One region of the Actinoplanes sp. NPDC051537 genome, then DNA from elsewhere that is predicted to be linked to it. Evidence: riboswitches for the same ligand, from Rfam matches in the RefSeq annotation. Region 1 holds a riboswitch; each other region holds the start of a gene.
What was found. A riboswitch is a leader RNA that binds a small molecule or an ion and turns the genes downstream of it on or off. The one in region 1 is predicted to bind S-adenosylmethionine.
Positions count from the first base shown of each region.

Region 2: linked by a shared signal. The riboswitch ahead of ACZ6TB_RS12110 (GNAT family N-acetyltransferase) and the one ahead of ACZ6TB_RS44450 (aminotransferase class V-fold PLP-dependent enzyme) in region 1 are both predicted to bind S-adenosylmethionine.
Region 3: linked by a shared signal. The riboswitch ahead of thrC (threonine synthase) and the one ahead of ACZ6TB_RS44450 (aminotransferase class V-fold PLP-dependent enzyme) in region 1 are both predicted to bind S-adenosylmethionine.

Region 1 is NZ_JBVJIU010000027.1:58,980-68,840, forward strand. Features, by position in the region: gene ACZ6TB_RS44425 (alpha/beta hydrolase) at 1-167, shown strand, start outside; gene ACZ6TB_RS44430 (helix-turn-helix domain-containing protein) at 182-1,162, shown strand; gene ACZ6TB_RS44435 (hypothetical protein) at 1,216-1,503, shown strand; gene ACZ6TB_RS44440 (CBS domain-containing protein) at 2,151-2,588, shown strand; gene ACZ6TB_RS44445 (DUF1684 domain-containing protein) at 2,768-3,547, opposite strand; SAM riboswitch class IV at 3,580-3,694, shown strand; gene ACZ6TB_RS44450 (aminotransferase class V-fold PLP-dependent enzyme) at 3,722-4,936, shown strand; gene ACZ6TB_RS44455 (hypothetical protein) at 4,933-5,220, shown strand; gene ACZ6TB_RS44460 (alpha/beta fold hydrolase) at 5,213-5,932, shown strand; gene ACZ6TB_RS44465 (LLM class F420-dependent oxidoreductase) at 5,896-6,675, opposite strand; gene ACZ6TB_RS44470 (ATP-binding protein) at 6,713-9,535, shown strand; gene ACZ6TB_RS44475 (DUF4352 domain-containing protein) at 9,539-9,861, shown strand, end outside.
Region 2 is NZ_JBVJIU010000004.1:510,469-520,329, forward strand. Features, by position in the region: gene ACZ6TB_RS12090 (ABC transporter permease) at 1-616, opposite strand, end outside; gene ACZ6TB_RS12095 (ABC transporter ATP-binding protein) at 613-1,356, opposite strand; gene ACZ6TB_RS12100 (sensor histidine kinase) at 1,468-2,664, shown strand; gene ACZ6TB_RS12105 (response regulator) at 2,652-3,308, shown strand; SAM riboswitch class IV at 3,500-3,615, shown strand; gene ACZ6TB_RS12110 (GNAT family N-acetyltransferase) at 3,627-4,235, shown strand; gene ACZ6TB_RS12115 (VOC family protein) at 4,245-4,625, shown strand; gene ACZ6TB_RS12120 (carbon-nitrogen hydrolase family protein) at 4,629-5,342, shown strand; gene ACZ6TB_RS12125 (hypothetical protein) at 5,339-5,830, opposite strand; gene ACZ6TB_RS12130 (LysR family transcriptional regulator) at 5,847-6,686, opposite strand; gene ACZ6TB_RS12135 (SDR family oxidoreductase) at 6,768-7,475, shown strand; gene ACZ6TB_RS12140 (hypothetical protein) at 7,476-8,564, opposite strand; gene ACZ6TB_RS12145 (FKBP-type peptidyl-prolyl cis-trans isomerase) at 8,570-9,271, opposite strand; gene ACZ6TB_RS12150 (hypothetical protein) at 9,366-9,827, shown strand; gene ACZ6TB_RS12155 (3-hydroxyacyl-CoA dehydrogenase family protein) at 9,836-9,861, opposite strand, start outside.
Region 3 is NZ_JBVJIU010000012.1:313,713-323,573, forward strand. Features, by position in the region: gene ACZ6TB_RS29590 (GNAT family N-acetyltransferase) at 1-687, opposite strand, end outside; gene thrC (threonine synthase) at 931-2,211, opposite strand; SAM riboswitch class I at 2,222-2,356, opposite strand; gene ACZ6TB_RS29600 (ABC transporter permease) at 2,434-3,333, opposite strand; gene ACZ6TB_RS29605 (alpha/beta fold hydrolase) at 3,330-6,077, opposite strand; gene ACZ6TB_RS29610 (AAA family ATPase) at 6,314-8,524, shown strand; gene ACZ6TB_RS29615 (DUF3263 domain-containing protein) at 8,521-8,823, opposite strand; gene ACZ6TB_RS29620 (ABC transporter permease subunit) at 8,908-9,861, opposite strand, start outside.

The sequences.
Region 1 (9,861 bases):
AGGACGTGGCCTACGCGACCCGCATCTGGCAGGCGGGCGGCCGCGCCGAGCTGCACGTCTGGCCGGGCGGCTTCCACGGCTTCGACAGCCTGGTGCCGCAGGCGCAACTCAGCCGGGAGGCGCGCGAGGCACGGGTACGCTGGCTCGACCGCCTCTTCAACGGCTAGCCGGGGAGCGAAGCGTGAAGGACCTCGCAGTGCGGCTGGCGGCGCTCGACGCGGACGCCGGCGCCGCGCTGCGGGTGATCGCCTACTTCGACAACCTCACCGAGAACAAGGCCGGAATCCAGGCGATCGTACGCGGCGCCGCCGTCCTGGCCGGTTGCCCCGCCCGCCTGGACGACGCCGCCCGCCGCGTCCACGTCCGCGTCGTCCCCGACGGCACCGCCGCCCCCGACCCGACCCCACCCGACCCGCGCTGGATGTGCGTCCCGGTGGCCCCAGACGGCTCGGCCGCCCTGCGCCTGGAACGCCGCGGCGCCCCCGGCCCGGTGGAAGCCATGATCCTCGAGCGAGCCGCCGGCGCGGCCCGCGCCGTGCTGGACCGCACCCGAGGCCGGGCCCCCACCCCCGACCCGGCGTCGATCGAGCTGATCGTCGACGCGTCGGCTGCTCCGGACGTACGCCATCAGGCCCTGCGCCTTTTGAATGTGGCCGCCGCACCGAGGTTGCACGCGATCGCCCTGCCCGGCGGCCCGCTGATTCTGCCGCCCGGCGCGTCCCCGCCGCCGCCGGGCCGCGCCGGAATCGGGCCGGCGGTGGCGCCGCTCGACCTTCCGTCGTCGTACGCCGCCGCCCGGGTGGCCCTGCGGTTCGCGGCGGACGGGTCGCCGGAGGACCCGGGCGCGGCCGTGGTCCGGTACGAGGAACTGGGCGCCCTCGCCCTGCTGGCGGCGGTGCCGGTCGACGCCGAGGTGCCCGATCTGCGCGCGGTGGACCATGCTGTCGCCGCGGCGCCTTGGGTGCTCGAGACGTTGCATGCCTTCGCGGAGGCGCCGAGCCTGCGGGCTGCGGCGTCCGTCCTGCGGCTGCACCATTCGACGTTGCAGGACCGGGTCGCTCAGGCCGAGCATCTGCTGGGGTGGGCGGTGCGGTTGCCACCGGGGCGATTGCGGTTGCAGCTCGCTTTGGCGTTGCGCCGGTTGCGCCGTCATCCCGGCTGAGGTGCTTCGGCTCTGCTTACCTATGCGCGCCGGGCTCGTTCTTTGTGCTGGGCTTGTTCTCTGTGCTGGGCTTGTTCTCTGTGCTGGGCTTGTTCTTTGTGCTGGGCTTGTTCTTTGTGCTGGGCTCGTTCTTTGTGCTGGGCTCGTTCTCTGCGCTGGGCTCGTTCTTTGCTCTTGGCTTGGTTGGCGCTGGGCCGATTGCGCCGCCGTCCTGGCTGGAACGCGGCCGTCCAGCTCTGCTTACCTATATGCGCGGCTCGCCGTCGGGATTGGTCGGGCTCGGCATCGCTCTGCTTACTCATGCGCTCCGCGCTGTGGATAGTTCCCGGAAATTGTCGTAGCTGCCTGCTGTACTCCATCCCACCCAGTAACGGGTGGGGTGGAGTAGGGCTGTGGCTGTGGCTGTGGCTGGGGCGGGCAGTGCGAGGTGGGTGAGAAGCACGAGGTGGGTGGGAAGCAGCGCCTCGGTGAAGCCACGCGCCCCGGCGCGACGCGGGCGGCCTGCGGCGGCGTGTGAGGCGGCGCGGGCGGCGCGGCGAGGTTGGTTGCGGCGGCGTGTGAGGCGTCGCGGGGGCGACGCGGCGCGGTCGGGTTGCGGCGGCGTGTGAGGCGGCGCGGGAGCGACGCGGCGCGGGTGGGTTGCGGTGGCCTGTGAGGCGGCGCGGCAGCGTGTGAGGCGGCGCGGTCGGCGTGGCGCGGTGGGCTGCGGAGGCGCGGCGGGGTGGCGCGGCGCGGGTGGGTTGCGGTGGCCGTGTGAGGCGGGGCAAGGCGGCGCGGGCGGGGGCAAGGCGGTGCGGGCGGGGTGAAGCGGCGAGCAAACGACAACGGCGGCCGCTGGGTGAGTCTTGGGCGGGCTTGACATCTCGATGCTCTTGACATTGGGACGTGATTGACTGCATCTAGGCATATGCACGCAACGCGGCGTGGCTGCCCCTTACCGGACGGCCCGCCCGGCGGCTTCCGCGGATCGGACGAGATGGGGAGCAAGATGCGTATCAGCGACATTCTCCGCGTCAAGGGCAGCAAGGTTGTCACCGTGACGCCGGACTCGGACGTCAGCCGGCTGCTGGCCCTTCTCGCCGAGCACAAGATCGGCGCGGTGATCGTGTCGGGGGACGGCAGCCGGGTCGACGGGATCGTCAGCGAGCGGGACGTGGTGCGGGCGCTCGCGGCTCGGGGGGCGGCGGTTCTGGGGGAGCCGGTGAGCCGGATCCATACGGTCAGCGTTCGGTCGGTGTCGCCCGAAGCGGCGATCGAGGACGTGGCGCGGCTCATGACCGATCATCGGTTCCGGCACGTTCCGGTGCTCGAGGACGGCGGGCTGGTCGGGGTGGTCAGCATCGGCGACGTGGTGAAGAACCGCATCGACGAGCTGGAGACCGAGCGCAGCAACCTCGAGGGATACATCACCGGCGAGCGGCGCTAGCGGCGGGCGAGCGGCACCAAAGGCCGGCAAGCGGCGCCCAAGCGGCCGGGCGGCCCAAGCGCCGGGCGGCCCAAGCGCCGGGCGGCCCAAGCGCCGGGCGGCCCAAGCGCCGGGCGGCCCAAGCGCCGGGCGGCGCCAGCAGCGGGCGGGCGGCGCGAGCGGCCGATGAGCGGCGAGAGCTAGCGGCGATCGAGCGGGATCTGCTCCCCGGCCTCGATCGCCACCGGCAGGCGGTTCTCCGGCGGCGCCAGGCTGCAGGTGGCGAAATCCGTGTAGGCGCACGGCAGGTTCGTCGCGCGATTGAAATCCAGCAGCACGGTGCCGTCGGCGGCGGGCTGGGGGATCGGCAAACGGCGGCTTGCGGGGTACGTGGTGACGCCCGCCGTGGTGTCCGAGAACAGCGTGGTGAGCGCGCCCGGGCCGCCGGCGAAGGTGAGCAGGCTCAGCGGCACGCCGGCGATCTCGAAGTCGACCCGGCCGGCGGCCTCGTCCGCGTCGGTGAGGCCGTCGACGACCGTGGCCAGCGTGACCGTCTCCGGCGCGGCGAACGCGGTCCAGCGGCCTGGAACGATCCACCGCTCGTCGGGCGGGAATGCGGGCGTCCCCGCGTACGTCAGCCGTCTCTTGTTGTCCGGATGGCGCGGCCGGAGGACGTAGCCGGACCCGCGCCGGGCTATCTCGGCGACGGCATCGCCGAACGCGGCGTCGACGCCCTCCTCGTCGACCGCGCCGAAGTCGTGCGAACCGGCGAGCGGCACCCCACCCACGGTGAGCATCTCGCCCGAGCTCAGCGTGACGGTTACGCCGTTCGATGTCACCGACCATGCGCCCGGCACGTCGTCGAAGCGCTGCGGCGACGCGGTCAGCCAGTACATCCCGGTGATCGAGAGGAACCCGTGCGGCGCCGACCGGCGGCCTTCGACCGCGGCGTGCCACTCGGCCCACTCCTGCGCATACATGGCGACCACCTTATTTGGTACGTTGTCGGGCAGGTCATGAGTGTCAGCGCACAGCCCCGGCTTGCTGACCGGCAACCCTTCCATCCGCGATGGGGTGCCCCGGGTGAGGACCGGGCCTTCGCCGACCGGCGCGGGCAAGCGCGGACCCGCGAGAGGGTCCCCTTTTGCGGAGGTATGTCCGTGTCCCTCGCCGTGCAAACAGCCGACCTCGATGTCATCGGCGCCGGATTTGTCCACCTCGACTACGCCGCGACGGCGCCCTGTGTACGAGTGGCCGCCGACGCCGTGAACGACCTGCTCCCCACCTACGGCAGCGTCCACCGCGGCGCCGGCCCGCGGTCGCGGACGTCCACCCTGGAGTACGAGCGGGCGCGCGCCGTCGTCGCCACGTTCCTCGGCTGCCGGCCCGCTGACCAGGTCGTCTTCACCCGCAACACCACCGACGCGCTCAACCTGCTGGCCCGCGCCCTGCCGCCGGGCACGACCACGGTCGTCTTCGACGGCGAGCACCACGCGAACCTGCTGCCCTGGCCGTCGGTGCTCCGGCTGCCCGCGCCCTCGTCGCCGGCCGAGGCGGTGACGGCGGCCGACCGTGCGCTGCGTGACCTGCGCGGACCGGCGTTGCTAACGGTCACGGGAGCGAGCAATTTGACCGGTGAGGTGTGGCCGGTGCGGGCCCTGGCCGAGGTCGCCCACCGGCACGGCGCCCGGATCGCGGTCGACGCCGCCCAGCTCGCCCCGCACGCGCCGGTGTCGCTGGCCGAACTGGACGCCGACTACGTCGCGCTCTCCGGGCACAAGCTGTACGCACCGTTCGGGGCCGGGGTGCTCGCCGGCCGCGCGGACTGGCTCGATCGCGCCGAGCCGTATCTGGCCGGCGGCGGGGCGAGCGCGTGGGTCGGTGATCGGGCCGGCGACGTGCGCTGGGCGACCGGCCCGGCGAGGCACGAGGGCGGCACTCCGAACCTGCTGGGCGCGGTCGCGCTGGGCGCGGTGTGCGCGGCGCTGTTGGAGACCGACCGCGCCGCGCTGCACACGCACGAGCAGCAGCTGCTCGCCCGCCTGCGGGAGGGCTTGCGGCACCTGCCCGGCGCGGTCGAGGTGAGTTTGTTCGGTACGGCCGCAGAGGAAGTCGAGCGCGTGGGCATCGTCTCCATCGCGCTGCCCGGCCGCGACCCCGTAGCCGTCGCGGAGAAGCTGGCCGACACGTTCGGGATCGGGGTGCGAGCGGGCCAGTTCTGCGCCCACCCCCTGGTCCGGCGTCTGGCCGGCCTTCCCGGGAACGCCGGCTGTGGCGAAGCGGGCCTGTTGCGGGCAAGCTTCGGCCTGGGCACGACGACCGACGACATCGACAGCCTTCTCGGGGCGCTGGGGGTTCTGCTGGCATGAGCACGGACGGACTGCTGCTGGCCGCGATCGTCGAGATGGCGCCGGGACGGGCCGCGGCGGGGCGGCGCTACGAGGACGAGGTGCTCGAGCTGCTGCCGCGGCACGGCGGCGTCCTCGAGCGGCGCACCCGCGGCGTCGACGGCGCGGCCGAGGTGCATCTGATCCGGTTCCGCGACCGGGCCGGCTACGAGTCCTTCATGGCCGACCCCGACCGGGCCGAGTTGCGGCGGCGCGCCGGCGATGCCGCCCCGGCGACGCGGGTGATCGAGGTCGGGGATGTCTGACGGCGGGCTGCGGGTCACGGGCGGCGGCCGGGGCGAGCCGCTGCTGCTGTTGCTGCACGGGCTGGGTGCGACCGCCGACGTCTGGTCCGGGTGGCGGCCACTGCTCGCCGAGCGCTGGCCGGGACGCTGGCTGGCCCCGGACCTGCCCGGCCACGGCGGCTCGGCGCCGCTGCCGGAGTACACGTTCGACGCCCTCGCCGCGGCGGTCAGCCCGCTCGCCGGGAGACAGACCGTCGTGTTCGGGCACTCGCTCGGCGGCGTCGTCGCCCTCGCCCTGGCCGCCCGCACCGAGGTGGCCGCCGTCGTCGGGCTCGGCATCAAGGTGGCCTGGACCGACGACGAGCTGGCCCGGGCCCGGGCCCTGGCCGGGCGCCCGGTCCAGTGGTTCGGCTCGCGCGACGAGGCCGCCGCCCGCTACCTGCGCGTGTCGGGCCTGGCGGGGCTGACGGAGCCGGCGGCGAACGGCATCCACGAGCGGGACGGCCGGTGGCGGCTCGCGCTGGACCCGCGAGCCTTCGGGGTGGGCGCCCCGGACATGGCGGCCCTGCTGGCCGGATCGTCCGCGCCGGTGACGCTGGCCCGGGGCGAGCACGACCCGATGAACAGCGACGACGAGCGGACGGTCACGCTGGCGGGGCTGGGACACAACGCGCACGTCGAGAGCCCGGGGCGGTGCTACCCGTTGATCTCGTCCCGCCAGGCGAGCCACTGACGCAGCGAGGACAGGTCGTAGTCGGGGCCGCCGGCCTCGACGGTGAACAGGGTGACGCCGCGGTCGAGCAGGGCCGGGCCCTGGTCGGCCGGCTTGCCGGACACCGCCGCCGAGATCTCGATCTCGGACGGGTCGCGGCCCACGTCGGCGCAGTGCCGGTGGAGGATCTCGGTCTTGCGGGCGATCGTCGCCGCGTCGCCGAAGCTGTGCCAGATGTCGGCGTGGGCGGCGACCAGGCGCAGCGTCTTCTTCTCGCCGCCGCCGCCGATCAGGACGGGGATGTCGCGGGTCGGCGGCGGGTTCAGCTTCGACCAGCGGGACTCGATGCGGGGGAGGGCGACGGCCAGGTCGTCCAGCCGGCCGCCGGCGGTGCCGAACTCGTACCCGTACTCCTGATAGTCGCGTTCGAACCAGCCGGAACCGATGCCCAGGATCAGCCGGCCGTCGCTCACGTGGTCGACGGTGCGGGCCATGTCGGCCAGCAGCTCCGGGTTGCGGTAGCTGTTGCAGGTGACCAGCGCGCCGATCTGCACGCGCGAGGTCTGCTCGGCCCACGCGGCGAGCATCGTCCAGCACTCGAAGTGCAGGCCGTCCGGCTCGCCGTACAGCGGGAAGAAGTGGTCCCAGTTGAACAGGATGTCCGTGCCCAGGTCCTCGGCCTCGGCGACGGCACGGCGGATGGCGCGGTAGTCGGCATGCTGCGGCTGGATCTGGACACCGATCCGGACGGCCCTCGAATTCATGATCACAGCCTAGGCGGCCCTTCTCTTCGCGGCGGAAGTGGACCACGATTACGCCCGGGGGAAGTGGTGGGGGGCGAGGGCCACGAAACGCGGGACGCAGCTGCTCGGACGGCGCCGCGAGTGCGCCGCGATCGATCGGATGGTCGCGGCCGTACGGGCGGGGGAGAGCCGTGTCCTGGTCGTGCACGGTGCGCCGGGCGTCGGCAAGACGGCGCTGCTCGACTATGCCCGGCGGGGCGCGGCCGGGATGCGGGTGCTGCGCGCGGCCGGCGTCGAGTCGGAGATGGAGCTGGCGTTCGCGGCCCTGCACCAGTTGTGCGCGCCGCTGCTCGACCTGCTGCCCCGGCTGCCCGAGCCGCAGCGGGCCGCTCTCGGGACGGTGCTCGGGATGCGTACCGGAAATCCGCCCGACCGCTTTCTCGTCGGTCTCGCCGTGCTCAGCCTGCTCTCCGAGGCCTCCGAAAGCGTCCCGATCCTCTGCGTGGTCGACGACGTGCAGTGGATGGACCGCGCCTCGGCCGAGACCCTGACCTTCGTCGCCCGGCGCCTGCTGGCCGAGTCGGTCGCGCTGCTGTTCGGCACCCGTGACCGCGAGACGACGCTGCTCACCCTGCCCGGGCTCGAGGTCACCGGGCTGCGCGACGCCGACGCGCACGCGCTGCTGAACTCGCTCACCCACGCCGGCCTCGACCGGCCCATCCGCGACCGGATCGTCGCCGAGACCCGCGGCAACCCGCTCGCCCTGGTCGAGCTGCCGCGCGGGCTGACCCCGACGCAGATCGCCGGCGGCCTCGGCCTGCTGCGCACCGGCGGCACGCTGCCGGGCCGGATCGAGGAGAGCTTCCTCAACCGGATCGCCGAGCTGCCCGGCGACACCCGGATGCTGCTGCTGATCGCCGCGGCCGAGCCGCTCGGCGACCCGGCGCTGGTGTGGGCGGCCGCGGAACAGCTCGGGATCAGCCCGGCCACCGCGCTCGCCGAGGGCACCGACGGGCTGCTCGCGGTCCGCGAGCAGGTGACGTTCCGGCATCCGCTGGTGCGGTCGGCGGTCTACCAGACGGCCGAGCCCCGCCACCGCCGCGCCGCGCACCTCGCCCTGGCCGAGGTCACCGACGAGACGACCGACCCGGATCGGCGGGCCTGGCACCGGGCGGCGGCCGCGGCCGGGCCGGACGAGGACGTGGCGGCCGAGCTCGAGCGGTCGGCGGCGCGGGCCCAGGCCCGGGGCGGCCGGGCCGCGGCGGCGGCGTTCCTGCAACGGGCGGTGGCGCTGACCCTGGACGCCCCGCGCCGGATCGGGCGGGCCCTGGCGGCGGCCGAGGCCACCCTCCAGGCCGGCGACATCGAGGGCGCGCGCCGCTTCGTCGACCTCGCCCGCAGCGACGGCGGCGACGAGTTCCCGCGGGCCCGGGCCGAGCTGATCCGCGGCCACATCGCGTTCGCGGCCGGCCGCACCGGCGAGGCGCCCGGGGCGTTGCTCGCCGCCGCCCAGCGGCTGGAACCGTACGACATGGACCTGGCCCGGGAGACGTACCTGCTGGCCTGGGGCGCGGCCCTGATGGCCGGCGACCGCGCGACCATGGTCGCCATCGCCCGCGCGACCGCCGCGCTGCCGCCGCGCGCGGGCCCGCCGCACGCCCTCGACCTGGTCCTCGAGGGCTACGGCGCGATGGTGATCGGCGAGCGCGCCGACGCCGCCCGGGTGCTGCGCCGGGCCGCCGGCCTGATCACCGGCCTGCCGGTCGGCGACGCGCTCGTCTGGGGCTGGGTGGCCAACGGCGTGCCGCCGTCGATCTGGGACGACGAGATCATGCGGGCCCAGGTCGACCGGCAGGTCACGGCCGCGCGGTCGGCCGGCGCGCTCGCCCACCTGCCACTGGACCTGACCGCCTCGGGCATGTCGACCTCGTTCACCGGCGACCTGGCCGCGGTCGCGTCGATCGCCGCCGAGGCCGAGACCATGGCGACGGCGCTGGGCCTGCCGATCTCGCCCTACGTCCGGCTGCGGCTGGCCGCCCTGCGCGGCCGGGAGCCGGAGGCGTCGGCGCTGCTCGCCCGCACGATCGAGCAGGCCGAGGCGGCCGGCGAGGCGCTCGGCGTGACGATCTCGCACTGGTCGGCGGCCGTGCTCAACAACGGGCTGGCCCGGTTCGAGCAGGCGATGACCGCCGCCCGCCGGTCCGCCGCCATCGACGTGCTGTGGGTCGCCGACTGGGCGCTGCCCGAGCTGGTCGAGGCGGCCGCCCGGGCGGGCGAGCCGGAGGTGGCCCGGGCGGCGCTGGACCGGCTCACCGCGTCGGCCGGGCCGTGCGACACCGACTGGGCCCAGGGCACGCTGGCCCGCTGCCGGGCCCTGCTCAGCGACGAACGGGACGCGCCGGACCTCTACCGTACGGCGATAGATCGTCTCGCCCGCACCCGGTTGCGCCCCGAGCTCGCCCGCGCCCACCTGCTCTTCGGCGAGTGGCTGCGCCGCCACCAGCGCCGGGCCGAGGCGCGCGAGCACCTGCGCGGCGCCCACGAGATGTTCGCCGGGATGGGCATGGAGGCGTTCGCCGAACGCGCCCGGCGCGAGCTGCAGGCCACCGGCGAGGTCGCCCGCCGCCGCACGGCCGACGCCGCCGCCCGCGACGAGCTCACCCCGCAGGAACGGCAGATCGCCTCGCTCGTGCGCGACGGATTCTCCAACCACGAGGTCGGCGAGCGGCTGTTCCTGAGCCCGCGGACGGTCGAATGGCACCTGCGCAAGGTCTTCACCAAGCTCGGCGTGACGTCGCGCCGGCAGTTGCGGGAGGCGCTGCCGCTTCTGTCGGATCAGGGGAAAACCGTGGCCGGGCCGGGACCTGTGACCGACAGTTAGGGAGTGACCGGTCGACCACCCGCGCCGCTCAACCCGCTGCTCGCGGCGCTGCTGGCGTGCGGCGCGGTGGCCGTCCTGTTCGTGGCCGGCATGCTGGCGTCGCGGCACGGCATCGGCGACGAGCCGGCCGCGGCCACCGTCCCGCCCTCGTCCCGGGCGGCGACAAAGCCGCTCTCGTCCCGGCCGGCGACAAAGCCGCCTCCGCCCGGCATCGGCGACCCGGTCCGGGACGGCAAGTTCGAGTTCGTGATCTCCCGGGTCGACTGCTCGCGCGCCACCGTCGGCGTCGAGCACCTCACCCGTACGGCGAAAGGGAAGTTCTGCGT
Region 2 (9,861 bases), on a different contig from region 1:
CGTCGGTGAAGAAGAGCGCGGACTGCCGCCGCGACCCGCCGACCACACCCACCACTTTGTACGACGAGGGGACCGCGCCGGCGACGATCCGTACCGTCGCGCCGGGCGCCAGGCCGCGCCGGGCCAGGCCGGCGTCCACCACGACCTCGTCCGGCGCGGCGGGCGCACGGCCCTCGCCGAGCCGGAACGGCGCGAGTGCGGCCGCGGACCAGCCGTGCCCGAACGCGGGAACGTCCTCCCGGACCGGCAGGCCCACCGGCACGCTCACGTCGCCGATCGCGGACCGGACGCCGGGCACGGCGGCAACGGCGGCGACCCGGCCGGCGGGGAGCGTGACCCGCTCGCCGAAGCGGACCGAGGAGCTCTCGTCCAGCCGGAACGACTGCGCCCCGCCGACGACGACCGCCGCGCCCGCGTACCGCTCGGGGGCGACGCCGCTCGCCAAGCCGGACTGCAGCAGGGTTCCGCACGCGGTGATCACCGCCGCACCGGCGGCGATCGCGACGAAGGAGCCGGCGAAGCCGCCCTTCCGGTCCTTGATCGTCTTCCAGGCCAGGGACAGGTCCCCGGGCATCGGCACGGCGAGCCGGATCAGCCGCCGGATGCGGCGCCTCACCAGTCGCCCAGGTGCGTCATGCGGGCCGCGATCTGCTCCGGCGCGGGCCGGCTCAGCTCACCCGCGAGCCGGCCGTCGGCCAGGAACATCACCGCGTCGGCGTGGGCGGCGGCGACCGGGTCGTGGGTGACCATCAGCACCGTCTGCCCCATGTCGTCCACCACCCGCCGCAGCAGCTCGAGCACGTGCCGCCCGGTGCGGGTGTCCAGCGCGCCGGTCGGCTCGTCCGCGACCACCACCTCCGGCCGGTTGATCAGCGCGCGGGCGATCGCGACCCGCTGCTGCTGGCCGCCGGAGAGCTCGCTCGGCCGCCGCGCGAGGTGATCGCCGAGGCCGACCGCGGCCAGCGTCTCCCGCAGCAGCGCGTGGTCGATCCGGCGCTCGGCCAGCCGCAGCGGCAGCGTGACGTTCTCGGCCACGGTCAGCGCGCCCAGCAGGTTGTAGGCCTGGAAGACGAAGCCGATCCGATCCCGGCGCACCTCGGTGAGCGCGGCCTCGCCCAGGCGGGACAGCTCGACGTCACCGAGCCAGACCGCGCCCGAGGTCGGCCGGTCCAGCCCGGCCGCGCAGTTGAGGAACGTGCTCTTGCCGGACCCGGACGGGCCCATCACGGCGGTGAACGTGCCGCGCCGGAAGCCGGCGGTCGCCGAGTCGAGGGCGCGTACCGCGTTCTTCCCCGACCGGTAGTGCTTCGACACGGCGTCCAGGCGCAGGGCGTACGGCTCATTCGTTGATCTCACGCCGTCCGACGCTAGGTTCCGGCGAGGCCCGGGCCGATACCCCGGACCACCGGATATGGACTACAGCTAGCTGTAGTGACGCGGGCGTCGCCGAGCGGGCAGACTCGGCACGTGTCGAAAACGGGGCGGTGGCTGCGGGTGCGACGGGCCGGGGTCTACCTGCTGGGCTCGTTGTTCTCCGGCGTCGTCACGGTGCTCGCGCTGCCGCTGCTGTGCGTGCCGCGGCTCGCCCGGCTCTGGGCGGGCTGGCATCGGGAGCGTGCGGGGCGGTTGCTCGGCCTGCCGCCGGCATCGCCGGCCACCGCGGGCGCGGGCGCGGCGGAGCTTCGGGCCGGCGCGGGCGCGGGTCCGACCTCGCGGGCGCTGCTCTGGCTGCCGGTGCAGGCGCTGACCGGGGTGGCGCTCGGCCTGCCGGCGCTGCTCTGCGTGGGCAACATCGTGGTCGCGGTGATCGCCGCCTCGCTCTGGTGGGCGTTCGGGTCGCGGGACGGGCCGCGGCTCTTCGTCGACGTGCCCGTGCACGGCTGGGCGACCGCGCTCACCCTCGGTCCACTGCAGATCGTCCTGCTCGCCTTCCTCGCCTACCTGTGCTTCCCGCCCATGGCCCGCGCGCACGCCCGGGTCTGCCTGGCGGTGCTGTCGCACACGACCGACGAGGAGCTGGCCGAGCGGGTCGCCGTGCTGACCCGCACCCGCGCCGACGTGCTCGACGCGCACGGCGCGGAGCTGCGCCGGATCGAGCGCGACCTGCACGACGGCACGCAAGCCCGGCTCGTGGCCATCGCGATGCGGCTGGCCGTGGCCCGCCAGGCCTTCGCCGACAACCCGCGCGACGAGCAGTTCGTGGCCGACCTGCTGCGGGACGCGCACGAGGGGACGGAGGAGGCGATGACCGAGTTGCGCGAGGTGATCCGCACCGTCTACCCGCCGATCCTCGCCGACCGGGGTCTCGACGGCGCGCTGACGGCCGTGACCTCGCGCTGCGGCGTGCCGGCCCGGCTCGACATGGGCGACCTCGGGCGGGTGCCGGCGGCGGTCGAGGCCACGGTCTACTTCGCGGTCGCCGAGGCGCTGACCAACGTCACCAAGCACAGCCGTGCGACCGCGGCCGGCGTCCGCGTCAGCCGCACCGCCGACCGGCTGTCGGTGGTGATCACGGACAACGGCACCGGCGGCGCCGACGATCGGCGGGGGACCGGCCTCGACGGGATTCGTCGCCGGGTTCTCGCGCTCGACGGCGCCCTCGCCCTCGACAGCCCGGCCGGCGGCCCGACGGCGATCACCGTGGAGCTGCCGTGCGGGTCGTGATCGCCGAGGACAACGTCCTGCTCTCCACCGGGCTGGAACTGCTGCTGGGCCGGGCCGGCTTCCGCATCGCGGCCGTCGCCGAAGACGCGGACGCGTTCCTCGCCGCCGTCCGGGAGTATCGGCCCGACGTCACGATCGTCGACATCCGGCTGCCGCCGTCGTTTCGTGACGAGGGCATCCGGGCCGCCCTCCAGGCGCGCCGGGAGCACCCCGGCCTGCCGGTCCTGGTGCTGTCGCAATATGTGGAGCAGCAGTACGCCGCCGAGCTGCTCGCCACCGCCGGCGGTGGCGTCGGCTACCTGCTCAAGGACCGGGTCAGCCGGGTCGACGAGTTCGTCGACGCGCTGCGCCGGGTCGCGGCCGGCGGCACCGCGATGGATCCCGAGGTCATCGCCCAGCTCGTCCGCCGCGCCGGCGACCCGATCGACGCCCTCACGCCGCGCGAACGGGAGGTGCTCGCCCTGATGGCCGAGGGACACGACAACAACGCGATCGCCCGCCAGCTGGTCATCACCGACAACGCCGTCCACAAACACATCGGCAACATCTTCGCCAAGCTGGGCCTCACCGTGACCGACAGCGGCCACCGTCGCGTTCTCGCCGTTCTCGCCTACCTCAACGCCGCCGGTCCTGCGCCCGCCTGAACGCGCGGCCGCCGGGGTGAGTGGTTCGCCCCCGGTTGCGGCGGGGCGGGCGCTGGCGGGCGGCGCTGGCGGGCGGGCGCTGAGGGCGGGCGCTGGCGGGCGGGCGCTGAGGGCGGGCGTCGCGCAGCGGGCGTCGCGCGGCGGTGGAATCGCCTTGCGCGGCGAGCGCTGTGGATGCCAAGGTGTCGGCAGGTCATGAGTGCCAGCGTTCAGCCCCGGCTTGCTGGCCGGCAACCCTCCTTTCGCGGGCGGGGTGCCCCGGGTGAGGACCGGGTCCGGCGCACGGGGCGCCGGGCAAGTCGCGAATGGAGCGTTGCCATGCCCTTTCCCGCTGCCGTCACGTCGTCGCCCGTTCTCGAGGGCGACCGGCTGCGTCTCGAGCCGCTCGACCGGCGCCACGCCGCCGACCTCGCGCTCGCCGCCGAGGAGAGCCGGGACGCGTACCGCTTCACCTGGGTGCCGCGGGCCGAGGAGGCCGGCGACTACATCGAGGAACAGCTCGGGCGGGCCGCGACCGGGTGGCTGATGCCGTTCGCGCAGATCTGGCGCGGGCGCGCGGTCGGGGCGACGGCCTATCTGGACCCGCGGCTCTGGCCCGGCCGCGACGAGCTCTTCGCGGTGGAGATCGGCTTCACCTGGCTGGCGGCCTCGGCCCAGGGGACCGGCCTCAACACCGAGGCCAAACACCTGCTTTTCGGGTACGCGTTCGAGCAGTGGCGGGTCCAGCGGGTCGACCTGAAGACCGACGCCCGCAACGGCCGCTCCCGGGCGGCGATCGAGCGGGTCGGCGGCCGGTTCGAGGGCGTGCTGCGCTCGTTCGGCCGGTCGTGGGCGCCCGGAGAGGAGGGCCGGCTGCGCGACTCGGCCATCTTCTCGGTGCTGGCCGCGGAATGGCCCGCGATCAAGGCCGCCGGCCGGAAGCCTTAGGCTCACACCATGGCGAGCCGGATCGGGGACATGATCGTCGACTGTGCCGACGCCGAGCTGCTGGCCACCTTCTGGTGCGACGTGCTCGGCTACCGCGTCTTCGCCCGGGACGACACCGGCGTGGCCATCCGCGGCGCCCCGGCCAGCCCCGACATCCTGTTCATCCGGGTGCCCGAGCGGAAGACGGCGAAGAACCGGCTGCATTTCGACGTGTGCCCGACCGACCGCTCCCAGGACGAGGAACTGGCCCGCCTGGTCGCCCTCGGCGCGCGCGAGTCGTCGATCAAGGGCAGCGGCTCGTGGGTCGTGCTCGAAGATCCGGAGGGCAACGAGTTCTGCCTGATGGCGAAGCGGATCCCGGCCGAGCCCGAGCCGTTCCACGAGGCCTGACCGGTGCGGATCGCGGCCTGCCAGACCCCGGAGATTCTCGGCGACGTGGACGCCGCGATCGCCGTGGTGCGCGACTTCGCGGGCCGGGCGCCGGATGCCGACCTGCTGCTGTTCCCGGAATGCTTCCTCCAGGGATATCTGGTCACCGAGCAGCACGTACGCGGGACGGCCCTCGAACTGGGCTCGCCCGGGCTCGCGGACGTCGTCGCCCGCCTCCCGGAGCGGCAGACGCTGGTGCTCGGGATCATCGAGCGGCGGGGCACGCGGTTCTTCAACACGGCGCTGGTGCTCCGCGGCGGCCGGGTGCTCGGCGCGTACCGGAAGATGTTCCTGACCCGCGGGGAGTCGGTGTTCACGGCGGGCGACGGCTATCCGGTGTTCGAGTGCGCGGGCGTCCGGTTCGGCCTGAACATCTGCTTCGACGCGCAGTACCCGCAGGCGGCGCGGGCGGTGGCGGCGGCCGGCGCCCGGGTGGTGCTGCATCCCGCGCAGAACATGATGCGGCGGGAGAGCGCCCGGTGGTGGCAGCATCGGCACAACGAGTTGCGTGCTCAGCGCGTACGGGAAACCGGTTTGGCCTGGATTTCGGCCGATGTGACCGGCGAGCGTGACGGGTCGCGCCTGGGTCTCGGGCCGACCGCCGTGCTTGATCCGACGGGGCGCGTCGTGGCGCAGGTGCCGGCGGGCGAGGTCGGCTTCGTGACCGCCGACATCTAGACGAGCGGATCCTCCTCGTCGTCGCGGAGCTTGGCCGCCCAGCACAGCGCGCCGCCCCAGGTGTTGGCGAAGATGGCGGCGCCGAGGAAGACGCGGCGCTCGGCCCGGCTGTTGGCCAGCCACTCGGCCCGCGTGACCTGCTGGTAGCGGTCGCCACGAAGCTTGAGGGCGTAACCGGTGTCGGTCCGCACCGAGTTGCCGGCGGGATTGGCGGCCATGCCCGAGGCCATGATGGCGAAGCCGAGCAGCGAGCCCACGATCAGGCCGGCGCGCACGCCGTTCGGCAGGCGGGTGACCAGCTTCCAGTCGCCCTGCCCGCCCTCCTCGGCGATGGCGAACAGCCCGCCGACCGCGGCCGGGATCGCGCAGGCCAGCGCCGCCCACACGAGCAGCACGCCGGCCCGGGGACCGCCGTGCACGGACGCGTCGATGACCATGGGCAGGCAGACGAGAATGCCCACGATGGACCAACCCGCGGTGATCGCCATGCCCGCAGGGTAGGCCTCAGAGGCGAACGGCGGCGCGGACCAGGCCGGCGAGGGCGCGGGACCGGCTCTGCGGGGGCCAGGCGATCACCGTGGTCACGGCCGGGGCGTCCGGCACCGGTACGGCGACGAGCCCGTGACTCAGCTGACCGCGGCACGACTCGGGCAGCACCGCCGTCGTGCGGCCGAGCTGGATCAGCTGCAGCAGCTGGGTGTGGTCGTGCACCTCGGGGCCCGGCCCGTCCGGATAGGAGCCGTCGCGGCACGGCCAGCGCGGCATCGGCAGGTCGGGAATCGCGGCGAGGTCGGCCATCGACAGCGACGACCGGGTGGTCAGCGGGTGGCCGGCGGGCAGCACCGCGACCTGGCCCTCGGTCTGCAGGTCCTCGACGTCGAAGCCGGTGGCGGCGTCGAACGGGCGGTGCAGCAGCGCCACGTCGGCCCGGCCGTCACGCAGGAGCCGCTCCTGCTCGCCGACCCCGCACAGGAGCACCTCGACCGCCACGGCGCCGGGCTCCGCCGCGTATGCGTCGAGAAGTTTGGCCAGCAGCTCGCTCGACGCGCCCGCCTTGGTGACCAGCACGAGGCCGGGTTTGCCGGCGCCCGCCCGGCGGGTGCGCCGATCGGCCGCCGCCACCGCGTCGAGCGCCGCCCGCCCCTCGGCCAGCAGCACCGACCCGGCCTCGGTGAGCGTCACGGCCCGGCTGGATCGTTCCAGGAGCGTGACGCCGAGTCGCCGTTCGAGCTGCTGGATGGCCCGGGACAGCGGCGGCTGCGCGATGCCGAGGCGATCGGCCGCCCGCCCGAAGTGCAGCTCCTCGGCGACCGCGACGAAATAGCGCAGCTCCCGTGTCTCCATGCCGCCAACGATACCCGCGGGGTATCGCCGGGTACTCAGACGGTGTTGGCCGCCACGGCCCCGCGCGCCCAGGATCGACTCATGAGCGAGACGAAGATTGCGCTGGTCACCGGCGCGAACAAGGGGATCGGGTACGAGATCGCGGCGGGGCTTCTGGCGCTGGGATGGACCGTGGGCGTCGGCGCCCGCGACGACGAGCGCCGCCAGACCGCGGTGGCGAAACTCGGCGGCAAGGCCTTCGAGGTGCCGCTCGACGTGACCGACGACGAGAGCGTGGCCGCGGCCGCCGAGCAGCTCGAGAGCGGCGGCCTGGACGTGCTGATCAACAACGCCGGCATCACCGGCGGGATGCCGCAGGACCCGATCGGCGCCGACCTCGACGCCGTGCGGCGGGCGGTCGAGACCAACGTGATCGGCGTCATCCGGGTCACCAACGCGATGCTGCCGCTGCTGCGCCGGTCGGCGTCGCCGCGCATCGTGAACATGTCGAGCACGGTCGGCTCCCTCACCCGGCAGACCTCGAGCGGGGACACCGGGCCGATCTCGGTCGCCTACTCGCCGTCGAAGACGTTCCTGAACGCGGTGACCGTCCAGTACGCCAAGCAGCTGCGGGACACCAACATCCTGATCAACGCGGGCTGCCCCGGCTTCACCGCGACCGACCTGAACGGCTTCCGCGGCGTGCGGACGCCGGAGCAGGGCGCGGCCATCGCGATCAAGCTGGCGACGATCCCCGACGACGGCCCGACCGGCGGCTTCTTCGACGACAACGGCGTCATCCCCTGGTGATCATTCACCGTCCCGTATGCGGGCGCGTTCGACGCCGAGCCGGCTCTGGCCCACCATCAGCCGGTTGACGATGACGGTCAGGGGCGGTCCGCCGGAGCGGTAGCGCCAGTAGGGGCTGCCGCCGAGCGCGTCGACCACCTCGGCCTTCTCGATCTCCCCGTTGGCCACCTTGTGCAGCGAGAACGGGGCGTGGCGGAAGCGCGAACGGTGCTCGTCGAAGTCGGTGATGACCGTCCCGTCGTGCTTCTCGACGTAGGCCTCCAGCCATCCGAGGCGGCGCTCGAGGTTGCCGCCGGCGCCGGGCCGGAAGGGAACGTACGCCGCGGCGAAGGTCAGGAACTCGTCGTGCTCGCGTTGCCGGAAGGACACCGCCGCGCTCGCGATCACGGGCAGCGCCGGGGCGTGCCGGGCCGGCCGGAACTCCTCGACCAGCAGGTAGAGCTGCGGGACGCCGGTGTAGTCGGCGTACAGCGGGTCGAGGACGGTCGGCACGAACAGCAGCCGGCCGACCAGGTCGCCGAAGACCGCGCCCCGGCTCACGATGTCATCGATCAGCCGGGCGCGGATGTCCTCGGGGAGGCCGACCGGGACGCCCTCGTGGGCGATCCCGGTGGCCGACGCCGACATGAACCACAGGCGTCCCCGGTCGGTCAGCCGGTCGCGCAGGCGAACGCAGCCGTACCCGCCGTTCAGCATGGCGCTCTTGCCGGTCAGGTTGAACACCGACAGCGAGGGGTCCACCTCGCGCAATGCCGCGACCTCGGCGCGATCGGCGGGATAGAGGTTGTCCAGGGCCATCTCGCGGCTCGTCATGCCGTGCGCGGTGTGAAACAGCCCGGGCGACCGCGGGAACCATTCCGAGACGGCGAAGTTGCCGAGCCGGACGACCGACCCGCTGCGCACGCGTTCGCCGAGGACCGCCCGCCAGAACTCGTCGTTGGTCGAGAAGCTCACGTCGGGACCACCGGCGCCCGCGCGCTTGCTGAGGATGAGATTGGCCGTTCCCAGCTGCGCGTCGACGGCGGCGCCCACCTCCTCGTCGCCGTTCAGCACGAGCGCGGTCCGGCGCTCCGGGGCGTTGTCGGTCATCGTGCTCAGGACGCCGACAGGACGTCGACGATGAAGCGCAGCGTGCCGGCCGGCCGGCCGCCGCTCGGGTGGTCGCCGTAGGCCAGGCCGGCCGGGATGTCGAGCTGCACCCGGCTGCCGACCTTGACCCCGATCAGGCCCTGGTCCCAGCCCTTGATGACGTTGCCGGCGCCGATCGGGAAGCTGAACGCCTCCGAGCGCTTCCAGGACGAGTCGAACTCCTTGCCGTCGGCGTAGGTGACGCCGACGTAGTTCACGGTGATCGTCTGGCCGCTTTGGACCGCCGGGCCGGTGCCCTCGATGAGGGTCGTGGTCTTGAGCTCGGTGACCGCGCCGGTGCCCGCGGTCGCCGCCGGCTTCTTGCTCAGGGCGGGGTCGGCGCCCGCGGGAACCGGCGGGAACGCGGCCGCCGTGGAGGCGGTGCCGGCGTCCGCGGAAGGGGTGGCGGCCGGCGTGGGCGACGACGACGAGTTGCCGATCCACACGACCAGCCCGACGAGGAGGGCGATCACGACCACCGCGGCGCCGCCGACGGTCAGGATCTGGCGGCGTTTCCGCATCTGCCGGGCGCGGGCCTTGGCCGCCTTGGCCTCGGCGCGCTTCTCGGCCTTGGTCTTGAGCGGCGGACCACCGGCGGCCTTGCCCGGCGAGCCGGCGGCGGGGCGGCGGGCGGCCGCGTCACCGCGGCGGGTTACGGAATCGGGCATCGTCCGACGATACGGCACCCGGCCCGGGTGAACCGGACCCGGACGGACGGCGTTCGGAGTTTTAGGGGACGACCGCACGAAGGAGTCCGGACCCATGACCGATCACGCTTCCCGCACACCCGCCGTCCACGCCACCACCGGCGCCCGCGTCACCGTCGCCGAGCGCCTGCTCTCGGTGGTCACCGCCGCGCTGCTCGGCGTCGACGCCTACGTCCACCTGCACTATGCCGGCAAATATGACGGCTTCAAGTCCTCGGTGATGTCCGAGGGCACGCTCTTCCGGATCCAGGCCGTGGTCGCGATCGTGGTCGCGCTGCTCGTGCTGATCCGGCCGAGCGTCATCACCTGGCTGCTGTCGTTGCTGGTGGCGGCGAGCGCGGCGATCGCGGTCACGCTCTACACCTACGTCAACGTGGGTCAGATCGGCCCGCTGCCGAACCTCTACGAGAACAGCTGGAACGTGGGCGGCAAGGTCCCGTCCGCGATCGCCGAGGCGGTCGCGGCGCTGATCTCCGTGGCCGGCCTGATGATGGCCCTGCGGCGCCGCCGCCGGTAGGGCGTGCCTCAGCCGAACGTCGACCCGCCGCGCG
Region 3 (9,861 bases), on a different contig from region 1:
GTGGAACGTGCTCCGGCCCCGCCGGGCGCGGGCCGCCTCGTCCGCCCGCAGCCGGTCGGCGTCGATCCGCTCGGGTTCCCGGTCGAGGTCGCCGGTGGGCGCCTCGGTCAGGAAGGTGCTGTCCAGGGCCGCGGCGTCCTCGATGATCTCGTCGGGCGCCACGCCGGTCCACTGCACGAGGTGATAGCCGGTGGCCCGCTCCCACGCCTCGGCCAGCTCGCCGTCGAGCCGGGCCTGATCGCCCGCGCGCACGTCGAGCCGGCTGCGGATCTCCTCCAGCCCGGCCCGCGCGCCCATCGCGGTCGCGAAGGACGACCCGTCCGGGTGACGCTGGATCGTGCGCCCGACGAGTCGCACCCGGCCGTCGGCTCGGGCCCGGTCGACGGCCAGCTCGTAGAGGGCCCGGCCCACGCCCCGCCGCCGCGCGGACGGCAGCACCCGCAGCTCGACGTCCAAAGTGCCCAAATTGTCGGCTTGAGAGAAGGCGAGCTCGAGGTGGCCGACCGGCTCGCCCGCGAGGCGCGCCAGGTAGTGCTCGACCGCGTAGCTCGCGGCCGGCGTCGCCACGGTGGCCGCGAACGCCGCCGGCGTGAGCGGCTCGATGTCACCGCGGTCGCGGACGGCACAGGCGCGGTAGATCTCGTAGGCGTCGGCCGCCGAGACGAGCGGGCCCGTGGAAAGCGTCATGGCCGCCACCCTCGCGGGTCGACGGCCATGACGCGAACGAATTTGGTCGGGAGGGTGGACGCACAGCGCCTCCGGCACTGGGGTCGTTGGGCACCTCGAGAGATTGTCGCCAAGCTCGAAAGGTGAGGGGCCTCGTACGGCGTCGGCCCTCCCGCAGAGAGCATCTTGCCGACGCTGAGATGCCCGCGCAAGTCCTCCGGGGATGGAATCTTCAACTATTGGCAGACAGTCGATTACCGACAGTCATCCCAGCAGGCCGGCCTCTCGGGCCCCGCGCAGCGACGGCTTGATCTCATGAGTGGGTCCGACGAGCCCCGCCACCGCGTCCAGGGTCTTGAGTCCCTCGCCCGTGTTGTAGACGACGGTCTCCTTGTCGGGGTCGAGCTTGCCGCTCGCCACCAGCTTCTTGAGCACCGCGACGGTGGTGCCGCCCGCGGTCTCGGCGAAGATACCGGTCGTCTCGGCGAGCAGCCGGATGCCGGCGCGGATCTCGTCGTCGTCGGCGTAGTCCATCCAGCCGCCGGTGCGCCGGACCGACTCGATGGCGTACGCGCCGGCCGCCGGGTCGCCGATGTTCAGCGATTTCGCGATGCCGGTCGGCTTCACCGGGACGATCTCGTCGGTGTCGTTGTGCAGCGCCACCGCGATCGGGTTGCAGCCGGCCGACTGGGCGCCGAAGACGGTCCAGCCGCCCTCAGGCGCGGTGGCCAGGCCGATCTCGACCAGCTCCGAGAACGCCTTGTCCACCTTGGTGAGCAGCTCGCCGGAGGCCATCGGGATGACGACCTGGGCCGGGATGCGCCAGCCGAGCTGCTCGGCGACCTCGTAGCCCAGCGTCTTGGAGCCCTCGGCGTAGAACGGGCGGACGTTCACGTTCACGAACGCGGTGTCCTCGAACTCGTCGGTCTCGACCAGCTCGCCGCAAAGGCGGTTCACGTCGTCGTACGAGCCCTCGATCGCGACCAGCTCGCCGCCGTAGACCGCAGTGGTGATGACCTTGCCCTGCTCCAGGTCGTACGGGATGAAGACGATGCTGGGCACGCCGGCCCGGGCGGCGTGCGCGGCCACCGAGTTGGCCAGGTTGCCGGTCGAGGCGCAGGCGAAGCGGGTGAAGCCGAGGCCGCGGGCGGCGGTGAGCGCCACCGACACGACCCGGTCCTTGAACGAGTGGGTCGGGTTGGCCGAGTCGTCCTTGACGAACAGCGGCGCGCGCAGCCCGACGGCGGCGGCCAGTGCCGGCGCGCTCACCAGCGGGGTCAGGCCGGGGTCGAGGGTGACCCGGGTGGCCGGGTCCTGGCCGGCGGGCAGCAGCCCGGCATAGCGCCAGATGTTCTGCGGTCCGGCCTCGATCTGCTCACGGGTCACCCGCGCGAGAGCGGCCTGGTCGTAGGCCACCTCGAGCGGGCCGAAACACTCGTAACAGGCATGCTGGGCGACCAGCGGGTATTCGGCGCCGCACGCGCGGCAGACGAGGCCACGGGCCGGGGAGTCGGTGGCAGAGGGTGTGCTGACGGCAGACGTCATCGAGGCCTTCCTCTCATCTTTCCCCGCGGCGACCTGCCGGGCGGGGACGGAATTAGCACCTGCCGCGTGCGGCCTCGTCATCGAGACAAACACGGTGGTTGCCGGGGCTTCATCGGGCCGTTCCCTCTGCCCCTCTGGATGAGGTATTCAGTTGTGTTTCCAACACCTTACGTCGCCCTCAGGAAAAGGCGATCCCGGTATCCCGAGGTGTGAGCGACCTCCCTACGAGGTGATGTCCTTCCGGGTGAACCGCCAGAACGCCAGCGACCAGAACAGCGTGGCGTAGCAGACCGCCGCGATCGCCCCCTTGACCAGGTCATCCACCTGTGGCGGGGTGGAGAGCAGGCCGAGCCAGGCGTCGCTGTAGTGGGTCGGCAGGCCGACCCGGATGCTGCCCAGGGCGGTGATCTGGTCGAGGATGCTGGAGAGGATCCAGAGCAGCACCGCGCCGCCGACCGCGCCCAGCGCCGCGTCGGTCAGCACCGAGAGCAGGAACGCCAGCCCGGCCACCACCATCATGATCACGGCGAGGTAGGCGACGATGCCGAGCAGCCGGAGCAGCCCCTGGCCGGGCGGGATGGCGGCGGCCACCGTGCTGCCGAGCGGGTGCCAGCCGTACCGCAGGGTGCCGACGAGCAGGCCGGTTGCGGTCAAGATCAAGAGCGCCAGCAGCGCGTACGCGAGAGCCACCACCAGCTTGACCGCCAGCAGCCGCGCCCGTGGCACCGGGATCGCCAGCAGATAGCGCAGGCTCCCCCAGCTCGCCTCGCTGGCCACCGGGTCGCCGCAGAACAGCGCCACCACCACGACCAGCAGGAAGCCGGCCGAGACCGCGAGGCAGAACAGCGCGAAGTTGAGCCCGCCCGAGGTGGCCAGGTCGACCAGGCTGCCGAACGCCCCGCCGCCGTTGTTGTCGTCGCCGCCGTTGCCGCCGCCGAACTCGAACGCGACCAAAATGATCAAGGGCAACAGAACCATGAAACCCAGGGCCAATTGGGTACGCCGACGCGTCGCCTGCCGCTTGACCTCGGCCCACACCGGCAGCGTCGCCGACGCCCGCCATCCCACCGCCCCGCCCACCGCCCTGGTACGGACTGAAGGCTTGCCCGCTGCCGCGCTCATCGGTCCCCACTTCCCCGCGAGTTGTCGCCGACCAGGGCCAGGAACGCGTCCTCGAGCCGCCGGCGCGGCACCACCCGGTCGACGTCGACGCCGGCCCGCACCAGCGAGGCCACCACCTCGGCCCGGGGTGTGCCGTTCATGTCCACGATCAGGCCGGACGGCCCGTCCGGGGTCACCGAGCGCACGCCCAGCTCTTCCAGCACCCGGGAAGCGGCCGGCACGTCGGAGACGTCGAGCAGCACCGACGGCGACTCCCCGACGATGTCGTCGACCGGGCCCGACGCCACAATCCGGCCCTTGTTGACCACCACGGCGTGCGTGCAGGTCTGCTCCACCTCGGCGAGCAGGTGGCTGGAGACCAGCACCGCCCGGCCGTCGGTCGCGTAGCGCTTGAGCACCCGGCGCATCTCGGCGATCTGCGGCGGGTCGAGCCCGTCCGTCGGCTCGTCGAGCACCAGCAGCTCGGGCAGGCCGAGCATGGCCTGGGCGATGGCGAGCCGCTGACGCATGCCGTGGCTGTACTTGCGGGTCTTGCGGTGCACCGAGTCGCCGAGGCCGGCGATCTCGAGCGCCTCCTCGAAGTGCGCGTCCGCCTCGGGCCGGCCGGTGGCCTGCCAGTACGCCTTGAGGTTGTCGTAGCCGCTCAGGTGCGGCAGGAAGCCGGGGCCCTCGACCAGGGCGCCGACCCGGGACAGGATCGGCGCGCCGGGCGTCAGGCGGTGGCCGAAGACCAGCGCGTCGCCGCCGGTCGGCATGGTCAGGCCCATCAGCACGCGCAGGGTGGTGGTCTTGCCCGCGCCGTTGGGCCCGAGCAGGCCCACGACCTGGCCGCGCTCGACGGTGAAGCTGATCGTCTCGACGGCGACGAAGCCGTCCCCGTACGCCTTGCGGAGGTCGCGCACCACCAGCGGCGTGTCCGCGTACTCCGCGAGAACCTCGTCGTGCCGGCGGCGCCGCAGCTTGCGGCGCACGAGCAGCACCACGGCGAGGCCGAGCACGATCGCCACGATCAGGCCGGCCAGCACGTATCGCCAGATGGTCTGCGGGTTGGCGATCGGGGTCCCGACGACCGTGGGCAGGGTGACCGTGGAACCCACCGCCACGGTGTAGACGGCCGGCCGCGCCGGGGTGAGAAACGCCTGATCGCTGGTCGCGACCGCGACCCGCAGGGAGTGCCCGACCTCGATCTGCCGGACGATCGCCGGCAGCGTGACCGTCACCTCGGGCGCCTTGTCGATCGTGGCCGGCAGACCGGTGAGGCGGACCGGCGCGACCAGGCCCGCGCTCAGGGTCTGCACGCCCGACTCGTCGACGTCGTAGAGCTTGACGAAGAGCGTCGCCTCCCCGGTCGGCGAGGCCGCCCGCAGCCGGACCGCCGGCGCGCCCGCCACCTGGATCGCGCCGTCGAGCGGCTTGGACGTAAATGTTGCGTATTGCCCGGGGATATCCCCGGCCACGCCGCCGAGCAGTTCACTCAGCCGACCGCCGGCGCCGGGCAGGGAGGACAATGCGCCGGGGTTGCCGTTCGGCGGATTCGCGATCGGTTGCGCCGCGCCGGCGAGCGCGACCTGCGTCGTCTCCGTTCCGCGCAGCCCCGGATAGGCCTTCGTCGAGTACCCGTTGGTCACCAGGCCCCGGTCGAGCGCGCTGAAGCCCGCGACCCGGGAGTAGGTGAAGCTGTTCTCCGGCGCCGCGCCCTCGCCCTTCACGTAGTGGTCGAGCCACTGGACGGTGAGGTACTTCACCCGGTCCTGATCGGTCTGCGGACCGGCGCCGCCGTCGTGGCCGCCGGTGAACCAGGCCACCCGCACCGGCGTGCCGTTGGCCGCGATGCCGCGCGCGTTGGCGTCCGCCTCGGAGAGCGGAAAGAGCGTGTCGACCTCGCCCTGGATCAGCAGCGTCGGCGCCTTGATCTTGTCGAGCACGGTGGCCGGGCTCGACCGGCGCAGCAGGGCCAGGGTCGCGGCGTCGGGCTCGCCGGCGGCCGCGAGCTGGAGATAGGCCGCGCAGACGTCGGCCGCGAACCGGCCGCACGCGGGGTCGGCGGCCGGCGCCGCGGCCTCGGCGTCGGGCTGACCGATCGCGGCGCCGTTGCCGAAGTAGAGCCCGGCCCAGCCCTTCTTGAAGACCCCGGTCGCGGTCGTGTCGGCGGACTGCGGCAGGAACACCTTCGTCAGGTCGTTCCAGGTGATCGACGGGACGATCGCGTCGACCCGCCGGTCCTGGCCGGCCAGCATCAGGGCCAGGCCGCCGCCGTAGGAGCCGCCGACCACGCCCACCCGCGGGTCGCCGGGCGCGTCGAGGCGCACCTCGGGCCGGGCCGCGAGCCAGTCGAGCAGGCCCTGCGCGTCCTTCACCTCGTAGTCGGGGCTGTCCAGGTGGATCTGCCCGCCGCTGCGGCCGAAGCCCTGGGCCGTCCAGGTCAGCACCGCGTAGCCGCGGTCGGCGAGGGACTGCGCGTCGTCGCTCACCGAGTCCTTGGTGCCGCCGAAGCCGTGCGCCAGCAGCACGGCCGGCACCCGCCCGCCGCGGTCGCGCGGCAGGTAGAACCGGGTGTCGAGCTCGACCGGCTGCCCGCCGGCCGGGCCGGAGCGCACGGTGATCCGCTGGTCGGTCGCCGTCCAGCCCGGCGTGTCGGGCCACACCGCCCAGCCGACGAGCGCGGCGACCAGCACGAGGACCACCGAGCCGGCCACGATCCGGCGACGAGTGACCGCTTGGCGCAGCCGGCCCGAGAGTGACATGCGGCCAAAGCTAGCCGCCCGGATCTGAGCCTCGGCTGTGAACCGTCTCAGCCGTCTCAGCCGTGACCGCCGTGACCGCCGTGACCGCCGGGCCAACCGGGCCAACCGGGCCCACCGGGCCCACCCCCTCCCCCGCCCTGTTGGGTGGGCGGCCAATCTACGGCGGGGGTACGACAACTTCGGTGACTCATCCACAGCGCGACGTCCACAGCGCGACGGCGATAGCGTGTATCACTGTGTCTCCCGAACTCACGCTGACCGTCACGCTGCGGCCGGCGGCCCTCGACGCCCGCCGCGGTATTGTCCGCCTCCACCCCGAGGTGATGGCCGCGCTGGCGATCAACCCCGGCGATCCGGTGCGGCTGGCCGGCGCCCGCACGACCGCGGGCGTGGCCGCGCGGGCCGAGACGGGCGCGAGCCGGGCGCTGCTCTACGCCGACGACCTGACCATCGGCAACCTCAAGATGCGCGACGGCGGCCAGGTCACGGTCGCGCCGCTGCCGGTGGTCGAGGCCCGCCGGGTCACGCTCACCGGGCCGCCCGAGATCGTCGCCGTGGTCTCCCCCGAGATGCTGCGGCTGGCCTTGCTCGGCAAGGTGGTGAGCGCCGGCGACGACGTCTCGCTGCTGCCGCAGGACGTGCTGCCCGACGCCGGCAACCGGTCGCTGGTCGAGGCGGCCCGGCGCAGCCTCGCCAACCGGGTCGGCTACGGCTGGACCAGCGCGCTGCTCGCCGTCACCGCCGTCGACGACACCGACGCCGCCCTGGTGACCATGGACACGGTGGTCGGCTGGGCCGACGGCTACCACACGACCGGCGGCACGGCGTCGACCCCGGCCGTCCGGGCGGGCGCGCCGGCCGCCACCGATCCCGAGGTGCCGCCGCCCAGCCTCGACGACCTGCCCGGCCTGCGGGCTCAGGCCAAGGAGCTGGAGGAACTGCTCGACCTCGGCTTCCACCACGGCGAGGTGCTGGCCCGGCTGGGCACGAAGGTCTCGCTCGGCGTGCTGATCTCCGGGCCGTCGGGGTCGGGCAAGTCCGCGCTCGTACGGGCGGTGGCCGCCGCCGTGGGCGCGCGGGTGCTGCCGGTCTGGGCGCCCTCGCTGGCCGCGCTCACCAACGACGCCGCCGCCCAGCAGCTGCGCGCCCTGGCCCGCGAAGCCCGCGGCGAGAGCCCCTCGGTGCTGCTGTTCTCCGACGTCGAGGCCCTCGCGCCGCGCGACGAGCCGGGCCCGCTCGCCACCGTCTTCCACCAGGTGCTCGAGGAGACGGTCCGGGCCGGGGTCGCGGTGATCTGCACGACGAGCCGGCCCGAGTCGGTCGACCCGTCGCTGCGCGCGCCCGACCTGCTGGCCGTGCAGCTCGCCGTGCCGCTGCCGGACGCGGCCATGCGGCGCGAGCAGCTCGGCGTGCTGACCCGCGGCATGCCGCTGGCCGAGGACGTACGGCTGGACGACGTCTCCGGCCGTACGCCCGGTTTCGTCGCCGCCGACCTCGGCGCCCTCGCCCGTGAGGCCGGCGTCCGCGCCGCCCTGCGGCAGAAGGAGGCCGAGTCGCCGACCGTCACCATGGCCGACTTCGAGGCCGCGCTCGACGTGGTCCGTCCCACCTCGATGGCCGACTCCACGCTCGAGGTCGCCGCCGTGACCCTCGACGACGTGGGCGACCTCGCCGACGTCAAGCAGGTGCTCACCGAGTCGGTGCTGTGGCCGCTGACCTATCCGGACACGTTCGCCCGGCTCGGCGTCTCCCCGCCCCGCGGCGTGCTGCTCTACGGCCCGCCCGGCTGCGGCAAGACGTACCTGGTCAAGGCGATCGCCGGCACCGGCAAGGCGAACGTGCTCTCGGTCAAGGGCGCCGAGCTGCTCAGCAAGTGGGTCGGCGACAGCGAGCGGGCCGTGCGCGAGCTGTTCCGCCGGGCCCGGGAGGCGGCGCCGACGCTGGTCTTCCTCGACGAGGTGGACGCGCTCGCGCCGACCCGCGGGCAGGCCACCGACGGCGGCACCGCCGACCGGGTGGTGGCGGCCCTGCTCACCGAGCTCGACGGGGTCGAGGAGCTGCGCAACGTGGTGGTGATCGGCGCGACCAACCGGCCCGATCTGATCGACCCGGCGCTGCTGCGGCCGGGGCGGCTCGAACGGCTGGTCTACGTGCCGCCGCCGGACGGCTCGGCCCGCGCGGCGATCCTGCGGGCCTCGTCCAAGCAGGTGCCGCTGGACGAGGCGGTCGACCTCGATGCGCTCGGCGACGACCTGGACGGCTTCTCGGCCGCCGACTGCGCGGCGCTGATCCGGGAGGCGGCGCTGGCCGCGATGCGCGACTCGCTGGAGGCGACCACGGTCACCGCGGCGAACGTGGCGACGGCGCGCGAACGGGTCCGGCCCTCACTTGATCCGGCCCAGGTGGCGTGGCTCTCGGCGTACGCGAAAGAGCACCAACCCGGCTAACGACGGCGCGTGCGTGCTCTCGTGGCCCGGAGGCGCCGCAGGCGGCCGACGAGAACCGGATCGTGCTCGGTCGCCTCGGGCTTGTCGAGAAGCGCGTTGAGCACCTGGTAGTACCGGGTCGAGGAGAGGCCGAAGGTGTCGCGGATGGCCTGCTCCTTGGACCCGGCGTGCTTCCACCAGCGGCTCTCGAAGCCGAGGATCTCGCGCTCGCGATCGGTGAGGCCCGATTGGTCCGCCGTGGCCGGAACGTCGGCTTCCCGAGGGGCCGGGATGTGCTGGGTGGACTCCTCGGGCTGCATGGTGCTCCTCGGGCTGGACCTGGCGGGGGCCGCCAGCAGCATAGGTCGCCGGCGGCACCCGCGTATGGCCGGGTTTCCGTTACCTCACGTTATGTCGCGCCTACGCATTGTCCACATAGCGGCGCCGACGACGAGCACGATGAGAATCGTCAGCGCGCCGCCCGCCATCTGCCAGGTGATGGTCAGCGTCTCCGGCTTGCAGCCGTCGGTCCCCGAGAAGTTGCACGAGTTGTAGTCCTGGGCGATGTACTGCTTGTTCATCCAGGCATAGATCCAGAACGGGGCCAGGTAGAGCTCCGGGAACTTCACCTTGGCCAGCGCGATCACCGCGCCCAGGCCGAACTGGAGCACGACGATGACGCCGATCGCCACGCCCAGCGCCGTCGCCGTGTGCCGGCCCAGCGAGGCCAGCCCGAAGCCGACCGCGCCGGCCACCAGCACCAGCCCGAGTGCGCGCAGCTCCATGAGCCCGAGCGACTGCCAGGCGCCGTTGGTCATCCCGGCGGTCGAGCCCCGGGCCTGCGCGATGAAGTAGAAGCCGGCCGTCCAGATCGCGCTGAGCACGACGGTCAGCGCGGTGGTGGCGACCAGCAGCGCGGCCAGCTTGGTGCCCAGCACCTGCAACCTCTTCGGGCGCCAGAGCAGCAGGTTCATCATGCCGCCGCTGTTCCACTCGGCGCCGACGAAGGACGCGCCGATGATGTACGCGACGACCGCCAGCACCGCCGCCAGCGTGGTGACCATCCCCGGGAACGACTCCTGGAAGTCGAACGTCGCCGGCATGTACCAGCGCGGGTCGAAATCGGACTGGGTCGGCAGCTGGATCTCGCAGTTCGGCGGGTACTGGCTCGCCTGGGCCGTGCCCTGGGCCGCCCGGCACTGCTCGATCAGCCGGTTGGTGTCGGCCAGCGCCTGCTGGTAGCTGTTCTGCGCCTCGGCGTTGGCCTTGGCGATCGTGTCCGGGCCGGCCTTCTGGTTGCTGAGGAAGACGCCGGCCGCGATCGCCGCCAGCACGAGCAGAGCGCAGACGACGAAGAG